2 regions of the Bradyrhizobium sp. CCBAU 051011 genome follow, and region 1 is predicted to be linked to the other one. Evidence: predicted binding sites of a transcription regulator. Region 1 holds the regulator's gene; the other holds the start of a gene.
What was found. The regulator PhoB, encoded in region 1, activates phosphate uptake and scavenging genes when phosphate is short. The targets are predictions, from matches to a motif close to TGTCATNNANCTGTCAT.
Positions count from the first base shown of each region.

Region 2: ACH79_RS22710 (inorganic phosphate transporter) is a predicted target of PhoB. The motif match lies at 5,197-5,213, and genes of this name have one in related genera.

Region 1 covers NZ_CP022222.1:1,698,587-1,706,096, forward strand. Annotated here, with positions in the region: gene ACH79_RS08160 (aspartate aminotransferase family protein) at 1-1,142, opposite strand, end outside; gene ACH79_RS08165 (GcrA family cell cycle regulator) at 1,642-2,154, shown strand; gene phoB (phosphate regulon transcriptional regulator PhoB) at 2,514-3,218, opposite strand; gene phoU (phosphate signaling complex protein PhoU) at 3,292-4,008, opposite strand; gene pstB (phosphate ABC transporter ATP-binding protein PstB) at 4,020-4,841, opposite strand; gene pstA (phosphate ABC transporter permease PstA) at 4,838-5,683, opposite strand; gene pstC (phosphate ABC transporter permease subunit PstC) at 5,688-6,677, opposite strand; gene pstS (phosphate ABC transporter substrate-binding protein PstS) at 6,837-7,510, opposite strand, start outside.
Region 2 covers NZ_CP022222.1:4,860,308-4,867,817, forward strand. Annotated here, with positions in the region: gene ACH79_RS22695 (M20 aminoacylase family protein) at 1-915, shown strand, start outside; gene ACH79_RS22700 (M20 aminoacylase family protein) at 1,044-2,216, shown strand; gene ppk2 (polyphosphate kinase 2) at 2,420-3,340, opposite strand; gene ACH79_RS22710 (inorganic phosphate transporter) at 3,517-5,118, opposite strand; gene ACH79_RS22715 (VOC family protein) at 5,477-5,947, shown strand; gene ACH79_RS22720 (UdgX family uracil-DNA binding protein) at 6,243-7,510, opposite strand, start outside.

The DNA of each region.
Region 1 (7,510 bases):
GATTGATCGATCTCGGCCTCGGTCACGATCAAGGGCGCGAGGAATCGCACCACATTGTCGCCGGCGCCGACGGTGAGCAATTTCTGGTCACGCAACGCATTGACGAGATCGCCCGAGGGCACCACGGCCTTGACGCCGACCAGAAGTCCCTCGCCGCGCACTTCCGAGAGCACGGCAGGATAGCGATCGACCACCGAGGCGAGTTTCTGTTTCAACAGCAGCGACATTTTCTGCACATGATCGAAGAAGCCGGGCTTCAGCATCACGTCGAGCACGGCGTTGGCGGCTGAAATCGCCAGCGGATTGCCGCCGAAGGTCGAGCCGTGCGAGCCGGGCGTCATGCCGCTCGCGGCCTCCGCCGTCGCCAGCACCGCACCGATCGGAAAACCGCCGCCGAGCGCTTTCGCCAGCGACATCACATCCGGCGTGACGCCGACGCGCTTGTAGGCAAACAGATCGCCGGTGCGGCCCATGCCGGTCTGCACCTCGTCGAACGCGAGCAACAGGCCCTTCTCGTCGCAGAGCTGGCGCAGCGCCTTGAAGAAGGATTGCGGCGCCGAGCGCACGCCGCCTTCGCCCTGCACCGGCTCGATCAGGATGCCCGCGGTGTTGGGACCGATCGCCTTCTTCACGGCTTCCAAATCGCCATGCGGCACCTGGTCAAAACCGTCCATGGGCGGGCCAAAGCCTTCGAGATATTTGGCGGAGCCGGTGGCCGCGAGCGTGCCCAGCGTGCGGCCGTGGAAGGCGCCCTCGAAGGTGACGAGGCGATAGCGCTCGGGATGGCCCTTGGAGAATTGATAGCGGCGCACGACCTTGATCACGCCTTCCATCGCCTCGGCGCCCGAATTGCAGAAAAACACCAGGTCGGCAAAGCTCTGCTCGCACAGCCGCGCGGCCAGCTTCTCGCCATCGGGCGACTTGAACAGGTTCGACATGTGCCAGAGTTTCGTCGCCTGTTCCTGCAGCGCCTTGATCAGATGCGGATGGCAGTGACCCAGCGCATTCACCGCGACGCCCGAGGTGAAATCGAGATAGCGCTCGCCATTGGTTGCGGTCAGCCAGCAGCCCTCGCCGCTTTCGAAGCCGAGATCGACCCTGGCGAAGACGGGAAGCAGATGCGACGTGGCGCTATTGGTCATGGCAATCACAAAAGGTTTGCACTGAAGGTTGACCGGCCGGGGACACGCAGGCAGTGGCGCGAACGCGGCAGCAGCCGGTCTGGCGAAAACGAAACGTGCCGCCTCTTAAGGGCGGCACGTGAGAGGTATTCTATGTCGGCCGGGAGCGCTGTCAACACGCCACGGAACGGCCTTTCCTGCAGTGCAAGATGCCAAAATCCGTAGGATTGCGGTGTGGTGGAAAACACGCAGTGAAACGCCTAGATGTCAGAAGATGTGGACGTTGGGGCGCGGACTCTTGCGCCCGAGTCACGCCATATTGTAGCGTTTGGGCTGTCGGGTACGACATCTCGTGCGGCAGTTCTGATCCCTAAGAGTCCATTTGTGCAGGCGTAAACGTTCGGGCGCGGTTAACGCGCCCGGCGAGGGCTAAGGGATTCTGACCGCAGGGATTTTTGAGACGAATGACATCGCCCGCGCTGCCCTCGATTGGCCGGCGCGATGCGAAGGGAAGATTACGATGACGGTTTTGACCTGGTCCGACGATCGCGTCGAGCAGCTGAAGAAGCTCTGGGAAGCCGGATTGTCCGCGAGCCAGATTGCCGCGGAACTCGGAAATGTGACGCGAAACGCCGTAATCGGCAAAGTGCACCGGCTGGGCCTGTCCGGCCGAGCCAAGAGTCCCTCCTCGGCCGCTCCGCGGCAGCGCAAGGCACGCCCCGCCGCCCAGCAGATGATGCGGGTGTCGCGCCCGGTCTCGCGCGGCAACACCGCGCTGGCGCACGCTTTCGAGGTGGAGATCGAGGCCGATCCGGTCGCCTTCGACAATGTAGTGCCGATGAGCCAGCGGCTGTCGCTGCTCGAACTGAACGAGGCGACCTGCCACTGGCCGGTCGGCGATCCTTCGAGCCCGGAATTCTTCTTCTGCGGCGGCAAGGCGCTCAGCGGCCTGCCCTACTGCGCGCATCACTCGCGCGTGGCGTATCAACCGGCCGCCGATCGGCGGCGGCAGCAGCCGAAGCAGACGAGGTAAGGCGCGCTCATTTGCGCGAGACGTAAGCGCTCCGCGCAAGGTGCGCTCCCTCGCCCCGCTCTTGCGGGGCCACGACGAGCGAAGCTCGCGCTGAGAGGGTTGGGGTGAGGGACTCTGTCCGCGATTGTGGTCTATCGATAGACCTGTGCCCCCTCACCCGGATCGCCGATGCGGCAACCACCGTCATTGCCAGCGACAAACGCCGAAGCTTTTGCGCAAGGGAACGAAAGCGACGAAGCAATCCATACTTGCCGCGTGGCACTATGGATTGCTTCGCTTCGCTTCGCTCGCAATGACGATGAGAGAGCTGCCGCTTTGCCGGGGACGACGGTGGAGTTTGCGCGGATGATAGCGAAGCCTTACGGCTCCACCTTGGCAAACCGGTCATCCAGCGCATAACCGGCGCCGCGCACGGTACGGATCGGGTCCTGCTCGCGGCCGGGGTTGAGCAGCTTGCGCAGGCGGCCGATGTGGACGTCGACGGTGCGTTCGTCGATATAGATGTCGCGGCCCCAGACGCTGTCGAGCAATTGCTCGCGGCTGAACACGCGGCCGGGATGTTCGAGGAAAAATTCCAGCAGGCGATATTCGGTCGGGCCGAGGTCGATCTGGCGGCCGGAGCGCGCGACGCGGCGTTTCTCGCGGTCGAGTTCGATGTCGCCATAGGTCAGCACGGTAGCGAGCCGCTCCGGGCTTGCCCGACGCAACAGGCCTTTCACCCGCGCCAGGAGTTCCGGCACCGAGAACGGCTTGACGATGTAGTCGTCGGCACCGGTCGCAAGCCCCCGCACCCGCTCGCTCTCCTCGCCGCGCGCGGTCAGCATGATGATCGGTAGTTGCTTGGTTTCGGGGCGAGCGCGCAGGCGGCGGCACAGCTCGATGCCGGAGAGGCCCGGCAGCATCCAGTCGAGCACGACGAGGTCGGGCACGCGCTCCTTCAGCCGCGTATCGGCGTCGTCGCCGCGGCCTACGGTCTCGACCTCATAGCCTTCAGCGTCGAGGTTGTAGCGCAACAGCGTGGTCAGCGCTTCCTCGTCCTCGACCACCATAATGCGTGCGCTCATCCTTTTCTTGCCTCTTCTGTCTGACGCGTTTTCTTCACGCGAACCGGCCTCCACTTCGCTCGAAAACGCTACGTCAACTATTCGGCACGGTCGTAGCAAACGTCGTCATGTCGCCCTTCGGGCGCTTGTCGAGCATCTGCTGTCCCTCGATCATGTAGAACACGGTTTCGGCGATGTTGGTCGCGTGGTCGCCGATCCGCTCAATATTCTTGGCGCAGAACATCAAATGAATGCAGAACGAGATGTTGCGCGGGTCTTCCATCATGTAGGTGAGAAGTTCGCGGAACAGCGAGGTGCAGATGGCGTCGACTTCCTCGTCGCCTTTCCAGACCGCCATTGCCGCCGGCAGGTCGTGCGCGGCATAGGCGTCCAGCACCGACTTGACCTGCGTTTGCACCAGATCGGTCATGTGTTCGAGGCCGCGCATCAGCTTCAGCGGCTGGAAATCGTTCTCCAGGGCCGCGACCCGCTTGCCCATGTTCTTGGCGAGATCGCCGATCCGCTCCAGATCGGTGGCGACGCGCATGGCGCCGACGATTTCGCGCAAGTCGATCGCCATCGGCTGGCGGCGGGCGATGGTCAATACCGCTCGCTCCTCGATCAAATGCTGCAGGCGGTCGATCTCGACATCGGTTGCGACGACGCGCTTGCCGAGTGCGACGTCGCGGCGGACCAGCGCGTCGACAGATTCGGTGATCATGCGTTCGGCCAGGCCGCCCATCTCCGCGACCAGGCGGGTGAGTTCCTGAAGGTCGCTGTCGAACGCCTTGGCGGTGTGCTCGGAAGCCATGTCTTGTCTCCTCAGCCGAACCGGCCGGTGATGTAATCCTGGGTGCGTCGGTCGCTCGGCGAAGTGAAGATCTTGTTGGTGTCGTCGAATTCGATCAGCTCGCCGAGATACATGAAGGCGGTCTTGTCGGAGACGCGCGCCGCCTGCTGCATATTATGGGTGACGATGGCGATGGTGTAGTCCTCCGCCAGTTCCTGAATCAGTTCCTCGATCTTGGCGGTCGAGATCGGGTCGAGCGCCGAACAGGGTTCGTCAAACAGGATTACCTCGGGCCTGACAGCGACCGTGCGGGCGATGCAGAGCCGCTGCTGCTGGCCGCCGGACAGCGAGAGGCCGGAGGCGTTCAGCTTGTCCTTGACCTCGTTCCACAGCGCGCCGCCGCGCAGCGCCTTCTCGACCCGGCCGTCCATTTCCGACTTCGAGATCTTCTCATAGAGGCGGATGCCGAAGGCGATGTTTTCGTAGATCGTCATCGGGAACGGCGTCGGCTTCTGGAACACCATGCCGACGCGGGCCCGCAGCAAATTGAGGTCGAGCTTGGGGTCAAGGATGTTGGTCTGGTCGAGCATCAGCTGACCGGTCGCCTTCTGGCCGGGATAAAGGTCGTACATCCGGTTGAAGATCCGCAGCAGCGTGGACTTGCCGCAGCCGGATGGGCCGATGAAGGCGGTGACGCGGTGGGTGCCGAGCGTCAGGTTGATGTTCTTCAGCGCGTGATGTTCGCCATAGTAGAAGTTCAGGCCGCGGGCGGTCACCTTCGGCGCGGCCTCGGGCAGCGCTACCTGCGGAACGGGCCCGCTCGCGGAACTCACGGATACGGAGAGATCGGTCATTTGGATGTCCTCTCGGCGCCAAGAATGCGCGCGCCAATATTCAGGGCAAGTACGGTGAGCGTGATCAGCAGGGCCCCGGCCCAGGCGAGCTGCTTCCAGTAGGCATAGGGGCTCTGGACGAAGTTGTTGATGGTGACCGGCAGGTTCGCCATCGTCTTGGTCATATCCAGGCTGAAGAACTGGTTGGACAGCGCGGTGAACAGCAGCGGCGCGGTTTCGCCGGCGACGCGGGCGGTGGCCAGCAGGACGCCGGTGATCAGGCCGGCGCGCGCGGCGCGGTAGGCGATCCGCCGGATCACCAGCGAGCGCGGCATGCCGAGCGCGGACGCCGCCTCGCGCAAGGGATTGGGCACCAGGCCGAGCATGTCCTCGGTGGTGCGGACCACCACCGGGATCACGATCACGGCGAGCGCCAGACAGCCGGCGAAGGCCGAGAAGCCGCCCATCGGCACCACGATGGCGCCGTAGATGAACAGGCCGATGATGATCGACGGCGCGCTCAGCAGGATGTCGTTGATGAAGCGGATCACCGAGGTGAGCTTGTCGTGCTTGCCGTATTCGGCGAGATACGTACCTGCGAACAGGCCGAGCGGCGCGCCGATGCCGACCCCGATCACGGTCATCATGATCGAGCCGATGATGGCGTTGCGCAAGCCGCCATCGGTCGAACCCGGCGGCGGCGTATCCTGGGTGAAGACGGCGAGATTGAGCCCGGTGACGCCGTTGTAGAACAGCGTGAACAGGATCAGCGCCAGCCAGGTCACGCCGAACAACGCGGCGCCCAGGCAAAGGAACTTGACGATGATGTTGTTGCGGCGGCGGGATACGTAAATCGGATTCATGATCTCAGTTCCCCGCTTTCTTTTCCAGCCGCATCAGCATCAGCCTTGCGGCAGCAAGAACGAAGAACGTCAGCACGAACAGCAGCAAGCCAAGCAGGATCAGGCCGGATTGATGTAGCCCGTCGCTCTCGGCGAATTCGGAAGCGATGGCGGCGGATATCGTGGTGCCCGGCGCGAAGATCGAGGACTGGATCTTGAACGAATTGCCGATGATGAAGGTCACCGCCATGGTCTCGCCGAGCGCGCGGCCGAGCGCCAGCATGATGCCACCGATCACTCCGACTCGGGTGTAGGGGATCACCACGTTGCGAACGACTTCCCAGTTGGTACACCCCACCCCGTAGGCGGCCTCTTTGAGCACCGGCGGGACCGTCTTGAAGACGTCGACCGAGATCGCGGTGATGAAGGGCAATACCATGATCGCCAGAATCAATGACGCGTTGAACAAGCTGAGATAGGACGGCGGACCAGCGAAGATCGTCCCCAGCACGGGAACGCCGTCGAACACGCTGATCATCAACGGCTGGAAGGTGTTGGCCAGGAACGGGCCCAGCACGAAGAAACCCCACATGCCGTAGATGATGGAGGGAATGCCGGCCAGCAGTTCGATGGCAAGTCCGATCGGACGGCGCAGCCAGATCGGACAGATCTCGGTGAGGAAAATCGCGATGCCGAGGCCGACGGGAATGGCGATCATCATCGCGATCACGGAGGTGATCAGCGTGCCATAGATCGGGCCGAGCGCGCCCAACACCGGCGGATCGGCCGAGGGCGCCCAGCGTTGCGTCCACAGGAAGGCTGCGCCATATTCACGGATGGCGGGCCAGGCGCCAACAATGAGCGAAATGATGATGCCGCCGAGGATGAGCAGAACCGAGATCGCGCAGGCGCGCGTGATCCAGTAGAAGGTGACGTCGCCGAGCTTGAACGCGCTGAGAGCCCTCGCGCGATCATAGGGCCCAGCAGCATCCATTACGTCGCTATCAACCGTCATTTCTGCCACGCCAATCCCCTGTACTTATAGCCCAATGACCCGGACTTCGGTGCACGGCTTTTTCGGCTCGCGCTTTGTTCTTGCCTCTCCTGTCCCGAGAGGGGTGCTCAACCCGGGGCATCCCGGGTTGAGCGATCGTGTAGCGAAGTGCTGGACCGATCAGCTCTTGATCTCGGACGACCAGGTCTTTTCGATCTGCTTGACCACCGAGTCCGGCATCGGGATGTAGTCGAGCTCTTCGGCCATCTTGTCGCCCTTCTCAAACGCCCATTTGAAGAACTTGATGGCCTCCTGGGACGCCGCCTTGTCGGTCGCATCCTTGTGCATCAGGATGAAGGTCGCGCCGGTGATCGGCCACGACGCATCGCCGGGCTGGTCGGTCAGGATGACGAAGTAGTTCTTGGCGCCGGCCCAATCGGCATTGGCGGCCGCGGCCTGGAATGCGCCAATCGTCGGCTGCACGGTCTTGCCGGCCTTGTTGATGACAGCACCGTAGGTCAGCTTGTTCTGCTTGGCATAGGCGTACTCGACATAGCCAATCGAGTTCTTGGTCTGACTGACATTGCCGGCGACGCCTTCGTTACCCTTGGCGCCAACGCCCGTCGGCCACTCAACCGCGGTACCGGCACCGGCCTTCGCCTTCCACTCGGCATTGGTCTTCGAGAGATAGTCGGTCCAGATGAACGTGGTGCCGGAGCCGTCCGAACGGCGCACCACCGTGATCGCGTCGGAGGGCAGCTTGACCTTAGGATTGAGCTTAGCGATCGCGGGATCGTCCCACTTCTTGATCTTGCCGAGATAGATGTCGCCGAGGAGCTCGCCGGAGAACACCA
Region 2 (7,510 bases), 3.2 Mb from region 1:
CCGATCGAGGAGGCGACCAATCTGCCTTACGCGTCCAAAACGAAGGGCAAGATGCACGCCTGCGGCCATGACGGCCACACCGCGATGCTTTTGGGGGCCGCGCGCTATCTCGCCGAGACCCGCAATTTCGCAGGCAATGCGGTCGTGATCTTCCAGCCGGCCGAGGAGGGCGGCGCGGGTGCCGTCGCCATGATCAAGGACGGGCTGATGGACCGCTTCGGTATCGAGCAGGTCTACGGCATGCATAACGGTCCCGGCATTCCGGTCGGCTCGTTCGCGCTGCGGCCCGGCCCGATCATGGCCGGAGGCGATGCCGTCCTCATCAAAATCGAGGGGCGCGGTGGGCACGCCGCGCAGCCGCACCAAAGCATCGATTCCGTCCTTGTCGGCGCGCAGCTGATCACGGCGCTGCAGTCGATCGTGTCGCGTAGCGTCGATCCGCTGGAATCTGCCGTCATTTCGATGTGCGAATTTCACGCCGGCAACGCCCGCAACGTGATTCCGCAAACCGCCGAGTTGAAGGGCACCGTCCGTACCCTGAACGGCGAAGTGCGGGATCTGGTGGAACGGCGGGTCCGCGAGGTCGTCGCCGGCGTGGCGCAGATCACCGGCGCCAGGATCGATCTGACCTACGATCGCGGCTATCCGGTAACGGTCAACCATATCAGGCAGACAGATGTCGCGATGCGGGCAGCCAGAGAAATCGCCGGCGATGCCAATGTGCAGGAGATGCCACCGCTGATGGCCGGCGAAGATTTCGCCTTCATGCTGGAGCAGCGGCCGGGTGCGCTGATCTTCTGCGGCAACGGCGACAGCGCAGGGCTGCATCACCCCGCCTACAATTTCAACGACGAGGCGATCGTGTTCGGCACGTCTTACTGGATCAGGCTGGTCGAGAACACGCTGGCCGCGTGACCCGTCCAGGTTCGGCTTTCCAACCGTGCTCCAGGTGGGGATGGGGGCTCTGCGGCAGGCGGTTGGGTGGACCGCCGCTTGCATGCTACAAAAGCCTTACGCGTTCCAAACTGAGGTTCGAGAATCCCATGCCTATCGTCAACCGCGTCGCCGATCTGCAACCCGATATTCAGGCCTGGCGCCGCGATATTCATGAAAACCCCGAATTGCTGTACGACGTCCACCGCACCGCAGCATTCGTGGCGGATCGCCTGCGCGAATTCGGCTGCGACGAGGTGGCTACCGGCCTCGGCCGTACCGGCGTCGTCGGCGTCATCAAGGGCAAGCAGCCCGGCAAGGGCGAGATCAAGGTGATCGGGCTCCGCGCCGACATGGACGCGCTGCCGATCGAGGAGGCGACCAACCTTCCCCATGCCTCCAAAACGCCGGGCAAGATGCACGCCTGCGGCCACGACGGCCACACCGCGATGCTTTTGGGTGCAGCGCGGTACCTTGCCGAGACCCGGAATTTCGCCGGCAACGCGGTCGTGATCTTCCAGCCGGCCGAGGAGGGCGGGGCCGGCGCCGCCGCCATGATCCAGGACGGACTGATGGACCGGTTCGGCATCGAGCAGGTCTATGGCATGCATAACGGACCCGGGATTCCGATCGGCTCCTTCGCCATCCGGCCCGGCCCGGTAATGGCCGCGACCGACTCGATCGACATCAAGATCGAGGGCCTCGGCGGCCATGCCGCGCGCCCGAACAAATGCATCGATTCCGTCCTGGTCGGTTCGCAGCTCATCACCGCGCTGCAGTCGATTGTCTCGCGGACAATCGATCCCCTGGAGTCGGCGGTGATCTCGATCTGCGAGTTCCATGCCGGCAACGCGCGCAACGTCATTCCGCACACCGCCGAACTCCGCGGCACCGTGCGGACACTGACGGCGGAAGTGCGTGAGACGGTCGAGAAGCGGGTCCGCGAGGTGTGCGAGGGCGTGGCCAAAATGACCGGCGCCAAGATCGATCTGATTTACGAGCGTGGCTATCCCGTCACCAACAATCACGCCGAGCAGACCGAGTTCGCGACGCAGGTGGCCAGGGAAGTGGCCGGCGCCCAGAACGTCCATGACATGCCGCCGCTGATGGGCGCGGAAGATTTTTCCTACATGCTGGAAGCGCGTCCCGGCGCGTTCATCTTCTGCGGCAACGGCGACAGCGCGGGTCTCCATCACCCCGCCTATGATTTCAACGACGAGGCGATCGTGTACGGCACCTCGTACTGGATCAAGCTGGTCGAGAACAAGCTCGCGGCGGCGTAGAGGTTCTTCACCCTCGATCGCATGTGAAGTTTGACCGCACATCAAGGAAGGCCCGTATCTCCAGTGCGGGCCTTCATTATTTTCCGTCCGGCGCGACGCTCGATATCTGAGCGAAGTGATCACCCCGAACACGGCGGCGTCGCCGATCCGCAGCACGCCGGCCGGGCTCAGCACGTTGATGGCGCCGACCGTGAAGCGGCCGCTCAATAGCGCTCCGGTACGTACATTTCGGCTGGAACCGGCGCGCGGCTATATTCGGGGTTGCGAACCCGCGCCGGCAGAACCACCCGCTCCTGCTTGATTTCCTGGTAGGGAATTTGTTCGAGCAGATGCGCGATGCAGTTCAGCCTTGCCTTCTTCTTGTCGTCGGCTTCGACGATGTTCCAGGGAGCTTCCGGAATGTGGGTACGCTCCAGCATCGCTTCCTTGGCCTTGGTGTATTGCTCCCAGCGGCTGCGCGATTCCACATCCATCGGGCTGAGCTTCCACTGCTTGAGCGGATCGTGGATTCGCATCGTGAAGCGCAAATACTGCTGTTCGTCGGTGATGGAGAACCAGTACTTGATGAGGATGATTCCGGAGCGCACGAGCATACGCTCGAATTCCGGCACCGACCGGAAGAATTCTTCAACGTCGTCTTCGGTGCAGAAGCCCATGACGCGCTCGACGCCGGCGCGGTTATACCAGCTACGGTCGAACAGCACGATCTCACCGCCGGCCGGCAAATGCGAAACATAACGCTGGAAATACCATTGCGTGCGCTCACGCTCGTTCGGCGCCGGAAGCGCCGCGACGCGGCAGACCCTCGGATTGAGTCTCTGGGTGATGCGCTTGATGACGCCGCCCTTGCCGGCGGAATCGCGCCCCTCGAAAATCACCACCACCTTGAGCTTGTGGTGCTGCACCCAGGTCTGCAATTTTACCAGTTCGCCCTGCAGACGGAATAATTCCTTGAAGTAGACGCGCCGATCGATCGTTTCTTCTTCCGTATGGTCGGCAAATTCATTGGTCAGTGCATCGAGACGATCGTCGTCGATTTCAAGTTCCAGTTCCTCATCGAAACTATCAAGCATTTCCGCCTGAATGCGGTCGTGGATGGTGCCATCCGGCGGCTTTTTGGTCATGGCGGGCTCCAGCTGCAGAGCTGTTGGGGTCGTGTGATGTATGAACGTCGATGTCCTGCCGTATCATCAGTCAGGGCACTAGCGGAAAGCAAAAGGCCGGAGTTTGGTTCCGGCCTTCCGCTACCCGTCGAGGCTGCTGCCTGTGTGGCAGCGACCCTACCGTACCGACCCGATACTCAGAACAGATTCGAGAACAGCACGTAGAGGCCTGCCGACAGGCAGATCGCGGCCGGCAGCGTCAGCACCCATGCCATCAAGAGATTGCGCACAGTCGCCATCTGCAGGCCCGAACCGTTGGCCGCCATCGTGCCGGCGACGCCGGATGACAGCACGTGGGTGGTGGAAACCGGCAGGCCGAACACGTCGGCGACGCCGATCGTGGAGGCGGCAACCAGTTCGGCGGACGCACCTTGCGCGTAGGTCAGATGCGACTTGCCGATCTTCTCGCCGACGGTGATGACGATGCGCTTCCAGCCGATCATGGTGCCCAGCCCGAGTGCGATCGCGACTGCGATTTTGACCCAGAGCGGGATGAACTTGGTGGCTGAGTCGAGCGAGGCCTTGTAGGCCTTGAGGGTGTCGACCTCTTCCTTGTTCAGGTCGTTTTCCTTGTCCTTCATCAGGAAGCGGATCGCCTCCGACGTCAGGTACATGTCGTTGCGGGTGTTGCCGACGGCTTCGGCCGGCACCTTGTTCAGCGAGCCGTATTTCTGGACCTGGTCACCGATGTCCTTCACCAGCACGGCCAGCGAGGGATAGGTGCCTTCGCTGATCTTGCGGGCAGAAACGTATTGCGTCACCGCAGGGCGCGGATCGCCGATGATGCTGTGGCCGGCGCCCCTGGCGGCGATTACCTTGGAGGCGGCCTCCGAGGTCTTCTGGAATTGCACCACCTGCGATTCCGGCAGCGCGCGGTTCAGCGCGTAGGCGGTCGGCACCGTGCCGATCAGGATCAGCATGATCAGGCCCATGCCCTTCTGGCCATCGTTGGAGCCGTGCGCGAAGCTGACGCCGGTGCAGGTCGCGATCAGGATGCCGCGGATCCACATCGGCGGCGGCTTGTTGTCTTCGGGCGCGGCATAGAGCGCGGGATTGCGGACGATGAACTTCAGCGCCAGCAGCAGGATCGCCGCCATGCAGAAGCCGAACAGCGGCGAGAGCAACAGCGCGTAGCCGATCTCGGTCGCCTTGGTCCAGTCGACACCCGAAGTGCCGTCGCGGCCGTGCATCAGCGCGTTGGCGATGCCGACGCCGATGATCGAGCCGATCAGCGTGTGCGAAGAGGAAGCCGGAAGGCCGAAATACCAGGTGCCGAGGTTCCAGACGATCGCGGCAATCAGCAGCGCGAACACCATTGCGAAACCGGCGCTGCTTCCGACCTGAAGGATCAACTCCACCGGCAGCAGCGAGACGATGCCGAAGGCGACCGCGCCGGAAGATAGCAGCACGCCGAGGAAATTGAAGAAGCCTGACCACATCACGGCGAATTCCGCCGGCATCAAGTGGGTGTAGATCACGGTCGCGACCGCGTTGGCGGTGTCGTGGAAGCCATTGACGAATTCGAAGCCGAGCGCGATCAGGAGGGCGACGAACAGCAGGATATAGGGCAGGTAGGCCGTGACCCGCATGCCGGTCGCGTCGATGTCGACGTAGATGCTATAGGCAACGTACAGCAGCCCGGCGGCGAGGATGCCGCAGAACAGGATCAGGGTCAGCGGATTGAACCCCTTGTCGAGGTTCGGCCGCGAAGCCGGCTGGGCAGGCGTTGCGTCGCCGATCGTTGATTAAGAGCGATATCGGTCATTCTGACACCCCGTCGAAATCGGCTGAGAGGCGGGCATTTTTGACCGAGGCACTTGAAGGTTAGATGACACGGGCGACCGGCAGCGCCGCTGAAGTTTGATCGCACATCAAGGAAAGCCCGTATCTCCAGTGCGGGTCTTCACTATTTTCCTTTGAACCGATTTATGATGCGCGGATCCAACCAGGCGCTCCTGAATTGCTTATCGGTTCAGCGGTTTGGCCGATGATCTGCACGCGAAAATCTCGTCGTCCCTGTCGGCGGACGTTCATTTCATCCGTCCTTGGAACGAAAGCGGCCGTGCGCACGCTGGCCATTTGGAGGAAGGAGCCCCGATGAAGGTCACACAACATCTCTGGTTCGCGAAGGACATGGAGGCCGCGATCGGCTTCTACACCTCGCTCATCCGCGGTTCGTCGGTGCAGTGGGTTTCGGCCCTGCCGGCCGAGAGCCCGAGCGGTCCCGCCGGCAGCGTCAAGATCGCGGGCTTCACCCTGGGAGACCAGCGCTACATGGCGATCGAGGCGGGCCCGCTCGATCCGTTCAACCACAGCTTCTCGATCATGGTGGAATGCGACACGCAGGCCGAGATCGACCGCTTGTGGGACGCCCTGAAAGAGGGCGGCAAGATCGAGCAATGCGGCTGGCTGCAGGACCGCTGGGGCCTCTCCTGGCAGATTGCACCCAGACGGCTCGGCGAGTTGATGAGCGATCCCGACCCTGCAAAAGCCAGGCGCGTTGCGGAGGCAATGCTGAAGATGGTCAAGTTCGATATCGCAGAACTGGAGGCCGCGGCGAGGGGCTAGGCCATCTCACCAGGCTGCTGATCCGGCGCCTGTACGGTTCCGGCCGATGGACCGCCGAGCGCGGCTTATGGGGTAGCGCCGTGAGGAAAAAGAGGGTCGAGCGCTGCACGGCGCCGGGGCTGGAGGAGGACCGCGCAGCGCGTCGACCATGTAGGAGCGTCACGGCGTGAACCAGAACGTCCCACATTCCCTTGAGAATGCGATTGTGTATCCCATCAATTAATGGTTGCAGACGGGATTGTCAATTTTTCCCGTTATTTTTCACCAGATATTGCGGCTGCCGGCTTGGCGGAATTCAGGCCGCATGTGCTGATTTTCGCAGCACGGTAGCGGCTATTTTGAGGTCCTGAACGAAACGCCGGTATTCGCGCGCCTTGGCGTCGGCGTCCGGCAAGCGCAGCAGATAGGACGGGTGCACTGTCACCAAGACCCTGGTGCCGTCGTCGAGATCGATCGGGCGGCCGCGGTTCTTGTTGATCGGGGTGATCTTGCCGAACACGCTTTGCGCCGCGGTGGCGCCCATCGCCACCACCAGTTCGGGTTCGATCGCGGCGAGCTCGCGTTCGTACCACTGCCGGCAGGCCTTGATCTCCGGCGTGCTCGGCTTCTGGTGCAGGCGGATTTTTCCGCGCGGCACAAACTTGAAATGTTTGACCGCATTGGTGACGTAGACCTTGCGGCGGTCGATGCCGGCCTCGTCCAGTGCGCGGTCGAGCATTTGGCCCGCGGGCCCGACGAACGGTTTGCCGGCGAGATCTTCCTTGTCGCCGGGCTGCTCGCCGACCAGCATGATCCGCGCCGTTTGCGCCCCTTCGCCGAACACGGTCTGGGTCGCGTTCTTGTAGAGGGGGCAGGCGCGGCAATCGGCGGCTTCCTCGCGCAGGGTCTCGATATCGTCGGCATGTTTGCGGGGCATGTCGTCTGCCTTGTCGCTTGCCTTGGATGGTTCCATCCGTTTCTGCGGCTTGTGCGGTTCGGTCGCCGCGTTTGCGATCATCGCGCTGGCGGCGCGTCCGGCACCTTCGATCAGGGGTTTAATCAATGAAGCCTCCGGCAGGTTCCGCCAGTATTTCCGGGGCATCTCCTTCTGCATCGCCTGCACTTTCAGCCGGGCGGGATTGAAGATGCTGGCGTAGTAACTGCGCCAGGTTTCCTCCAGCCGATCGGCGGTCGGCGCTTCGCTCTTGGTGACGCCTGGCGTGAACGAGACGGCGTGGCCGTCCCAATGCGCACAGACGTCGGGGGTGAGGATCGACCATGGCATGTCGGCAAAGCGGCGCGCAAAGAATGGCGCGGCCAGTTCGACGATGTGGTGCTCCGGTTCGAACCAGGCAACGAAATGCGATTTCTGCTCGCGGCCGATTTCGCGGAAGCGGACAAAGGCATGCATCTTGTGCTCATCGCGGCGCACGGCTTTTGCCATCGCGGTGACGTCGGCCACATCGGGATCGGTTGCGAGTTCGAGCAGATCGTGATTACTTCGCAGCCGCCACAGCAGGCGATAGAGCAGGGCGAACCGTTCCGGGTTGCGGTGCAGGATCGCAGTTTCAGCCAGCTCGACGA